DNA from 2 places in the Peribacillus sp. NPDC058075 genome. Region 2 is predicted to be linked to the other one. Evidence: predicted binding sites of a transcription regulator. Region 2 holds the regulator's gene; the other holds the start of a gene.
What was found. Region 2 encodes NrdR, which represses ribonucleotide reductase genes. Its sites were predicted from a motif close to AACACNATATATNGTGTT; they were not measured.
Positions count from the first base shown of each region.

Region 1 (2,417 bases), 360 kb from region 2:
CTTTATTATATAATTGCTTTACGCAATAATCAAAAAGAATTTTCATCAAATTCTTCATCGACTTGATAGTACTTTCTTTTTTAGAGTGTTAAAGTCTGTTAAACTACTACATGTGAGTTTTTTGTGGGGTATTGAAAATCAGTCTATCGAAACGAGGGGTAAGGATGGCTAAAGATAAATGGGGTTTTATAGATTCGGGGTATTGTTCACCGGCTTTTAATATGGCGCTGGATGAAGCGCTGTTAAACTGGCAAAGCAAAGGGGAAATTCCGCCAATCATACGCTTTTACGGCTGGGATCCAGCTACATTGTCGATCGGTTATTTTCAAAAGGCGGAAGCGGAAATTGATTTGGAAGAGGTCAAAAGGCAGGGTCTTGGTTTTGTCCGCAGGCCAACAGGAGGACGAGCGGTACTGCACGAGCATGAATTGACTTATAGCGTAATCGTTCCAGAATCCTATCCGGGAATGCCGACTACCGTTACTGAAGCATATCGTGTCATTTCTGAAGGAATATTAATGGGATTCAGGAATCTGGGATTGGATGCTTATTTTGCCGTGCCTCGGACCGATCAGGAAAAAGCGGCTTTAAAATCGCCCAGGTCTTCGGTCTGCTTTGATGCTCCAAGCTGGTATGAACTGGTCGTTGAGGGCAGGAAGGTCGCTGGCAGCGCTCAAACCAGGCAAAAAGGCGTCATCCTTCAGCATGGATCCATTTTGCTTGACCTTGATGATGATAAACTCTTTAGCGTATTTAAATTCTCAAATGACAGGGTTAAAGAGAGAATGCAAAAAAACCTAAAAAACAAAGCTGTGGCCATAAATGACATCGCAGGGAGAAAGATTACCATCCCTGAGGCGAAAGAAGCTTTTGAAAAAGGTTTTGCCGAAGGACTTTCGGTCGATTTAGAGCCATATGTCCTTACCGAAAAGCAATTGCTGGAAGTGAAGGCCATTGCAGAAAGCAAATATGAAAGCGATGAATGGAATCTCATGAGATAGAGGAAGCAAAATCAGAGTGGATAATAAAAAAGTTTTTTCAGATTTGTTTGACCAAATAACACATCCCTTGCAGGGATAAGCCCTAAAAGGGATGGGGAAAAAGCAAGGTCCAAATTAATTGAAATCTGATGAAAAATTATCGTAAATCGACATTTTCCTCCCTTTTGCTAACTATATTAATTGATTTATCGTTTGACAAAATAAAAAGTTATTCAAAACAAACACAATATATAGTGGTTGAAATATTTAATACGACACTATATATTGATTTTTGAGTTTCGCTATGATAAATTTAGGGTACTTGTTAAGCGAAACGGACATGTAAGGTTACATAAGGATTTTTGCGGCAGCAAGAACGGATCATGAAACATATAAAGGAGAGGGAATTATGTCGGTTGTAATAAAAGAAGCTTTAAAGGTTGATCTAGAAAGGTTGAATAAGGATATTTCTTTATTTCCCCAGGTTCACCCTGTAACTGCTGATATGAAAATGGCACATAAGGGAGTGTCCCGTCTAGTCATGCTTGACCGCTATTCTTTTAAGGATACTGAAAAAATCACACTCTCGGCAGGCGATTTCGTCGTGTTGACGATTAAGGAAGATCCGAAATTCCCGGCAAGGGGTCTCGGTTACATCGTTGAAATTGATTGGGAAACCAAAAAAGCCAAAGTATTGGTGGATGAAGAATTCCGTGGCGTATTGGATAATCCGGAAGAAGTGGAGACGGGAATTGTAAACCGTCCGTTGGATATAATCGAAAAGCCGCTTGAAATATACTATGAACAAATTGCGAAACGTAATGCAACGGGATTGGCATCAGTGGAAACCACGGAAGAAAAGAGAACGGAATGGTTCAATAAATTCTATGAAGAATTAAAGAACCTTAATTTTGTCCCGGCAGGTCGAGTATTATACGGGGCGGGTTCCAATACGGATGTTACTTATTTCAACTGCTATGTAATGCCATTCGTACCGGATTCACGTGAAGGGATTTCAGAACATAGAAAACAAGTGATGGAAATCATGAGTCGCGGCGGCGGAGTGGGAACGAACGGGTCGACACTGCGTCCTAGAAACACTCTGGCAAAAGGGGTAAATGGAAAATCCTCCGGTTCAGTCTCATGGCTTGACGATATTGCAAAACTGACGCATCTTGTTGAACAGGGCGGTAGCAGACGGGGCGCGCAAATGATTATGCTTGCTGATTGGCATCCTGATATTGCGGAGTTCATCATTTCTAAAATGCAAAACCCAAGGATTCTGCGTTACCTAGTGGAAAATACTCAAGATGAAGCCATCAAGAAATATGCGACGGATAAATTGAAATTCACGCCGCACACGGAACAGGAAACGGCTATGTATCAAGGGATCATTAATTATAAGGAGATTCCTGGCCAAGGCGGATTTAGCGAGAA
Region 1 is NZ_JBHVSL010000001.1:976,725-979,141, forward strand. It holds gene ACFVS1_RS04960 (lipoate--protein ligase family protein) at 165-1,001, shown strand; gene ACFVS1_RS04965 (vitamin B12-dependent ribonucleotide reductase) at 1,390-2,417, shown strand, end outside.
Region 1: a site for NrdR is predicted at 1,222-1,239, ahead of ACFVS1_RS04965 (vitamin B12-dependent ribonucleotide reductase). Genes of this name have one in related genera too.

Region 2 (2,417 bases):
CTTGTGAAATTAGTTGGCTCCGAGTTGAAAAAAACTTTAGAAGTCGAATTATCAGTAAAATAAAATGAAAAAATGAGCCTGCTAAAATTTTTTAGCGGGCTATTTTTAATACGTGATCCATTAATTCCTTGCTGCTTTAAGGCGCTGAATAAACCAGAAAACAGAATTTGCTCCAATCGCAATATCCCTATTACATATAAAGTTTATCTTTCCAAAAATTCAATTTGGAGTTGCAAAAAAAATTCAAACCATATATACTATGAATCGTGAACTTCTTCAATAGCGGTTTGCATGATGGCTACTTAAAGGGTTAGGACCTCTTTGGACTAACTTTCCCCCGTGGTAGTTATCAGAACTTATTTTTAAATCATGGTAAGGGGGAAGCTTAATATGGAAACAGCTTACACTATGGAAACTATGGGTAGACACGTCATTTCTGAACTTTGGGGTTGTGACTTTGAAAAACTGAACAATATCGATTTAATTGAAAAGATTTTTGTTGATGCTGCTTTAAAATCAGGTGCAGAGGTACGAGAAGTTGCCTTTCACAAATTTGCTCCACAAGGAGTCAGCGGGGTTGTCATCATTTCTGAATCACACTTAACGATTCACAGTTTTCCAGAACACGGCTATGCGAGCATTGATGTCTATACATGCGGTAACTTGGATCCGAATATTGCGGCAGATTATATTGCTGAAGCTTTAAATGCGCAAACACGTGAAAACATAGAATTACCACGTGGATTAGGTCCTGTACAAATGAAAAAAGCCAATATAAGTGCCCTATAAAAAACACGTATACACAGAGATGCCATGGGTGCATCTCTTTTTTAATGCAATCAATCGGCAGTCTGCTTCCCTTTATAGAAGGAGGTTGCCATTGCAGCATAAAGACTTTCACAACGGTGCTTCAACGGCAGAACAAAAAATGCCTGCTGCCGGAAGTTACACTTTTTACTTGTACTGTCCGTTCCATTTAATATAAGATTAAGATAGAGAGTAATTCCTTGGGGAACATTTAGATAGGGGAGTCCTACATAAAATACGGAGCTGATAATGATGAAATGCCCATCATGTCAATATAATGGAACAAGAGTGCTCGATTCCAGGCCAGTCGATGAAAGTAAATCGATTCGACGACGCCGTGAATGCGAGGCATGTGGTTTTCGATTCACGACATTTGAAAAGGTGGAGGAAACACCGCTTATTGTAGTGAAAAAGGGCGGGACGCGGGAAGAGTTCAGTCGTGATAAAATCCTGCGCGGCTTGATCAGGGCTTGCGAAAAACGTCCGGTTCCCTTGAAAGAATTAGAGCAAATTACCAGTTATGTAGAAAAAGAACTGCGCAACCAGGGCATATCGGAAGTGAAAAGCGACAATGTCGGCGAGATGGTGATGGACAAGCTGGCAGAAGTCGATGAGGTTGCCTATGTAAGGTTCGCATCCGTCTATCGACAATTTAAAGACATCAATGTCTTTATCGATGAATTGAAAGATTTGATAAATAAAGAAAGAAAGTAGAGCTGAAGATTCACTTTGGCTCTTTTTTCACTACATCTTTTGAAAGGTTTGAATGGAGATGTCAAAGCATTGGCAAGAATTGCTCCCAGCTGATTCATATTTGGTCTCATCTGCGGGGCTGCTTCATGATTATGATCGGAAAATACTTACCCGACTATATCAACCTCTTATTGGACCTATCTGCATTAGCCTATATATGACGTTATGGAGTGAGTTGGAGGAAAACAGGCTATGGTCGGAAACCTCCTCACATTATCAATTAATGAATACCATCGGCCTTAAGTTAGGTGATATTTACGAAGCACGGCTTTTACTTGAGGGAATCGGTCTGTTGAATGTATATAAGAAATCGAAAAATGAAACGAAGGAATTCATCTATGAGTTAAACCCGCCGCTTTCCCCCCAGCAGTTTTTCACGGATGGAATGCTGAATATTTACTTATACAAAAAAATCGGAAAAGCGCAATTCAACCGGTTAAAGAGATTCTTTTGTGATGACCATATCTTACCCGATCAATATGAAGGTGTGACTAAATCTTTTGCGGAAGTATTCTCATCAGATCATTTGGACTCTTTATATGTAACGGATGAAGCGAAAGATGAATGGCAACCGATTCCAGAACAGCAATACATCGACCGGACGGAAGGCGTCGAGCCATCGGGGTTTGATGACTTATTTGATTTTGACCTTTTATTTGCCGGGATAAAATCCTCGATCGTACCGAAAAAGGCCTTTACTCCGAAAATGAAAAATACGATTGCCAAACTTGCTTTTTTATATGGCATCGATCCGCTTGAAATGCAAAAACTAGTAATGGATGCCGTTTCATTGGATGATGAGATCGATGAGGAAGTGCTCAGAAAGGCGGCAAGGGACTGGTACCAGATCGAACGGC
Region 2 is NZ_JBHVSL010000001.1:616,856-619,272, forward strand. It holds gene ACFVS1_RS03125 (glyceraldehyde-3-phosphate dehydrogenase) at 1-63, shown strand, start outside; gene speD (adenosylmethionine decarboxylase) at 409-789, shown strand; gene nrdR (transcriptional regulator NrdR) at 1,060-1,521, shown strand; gene ACFVS1_RS03140 (replication initiation and membrane attachment family protein) at 1,580-2,417, shown strand, end outside.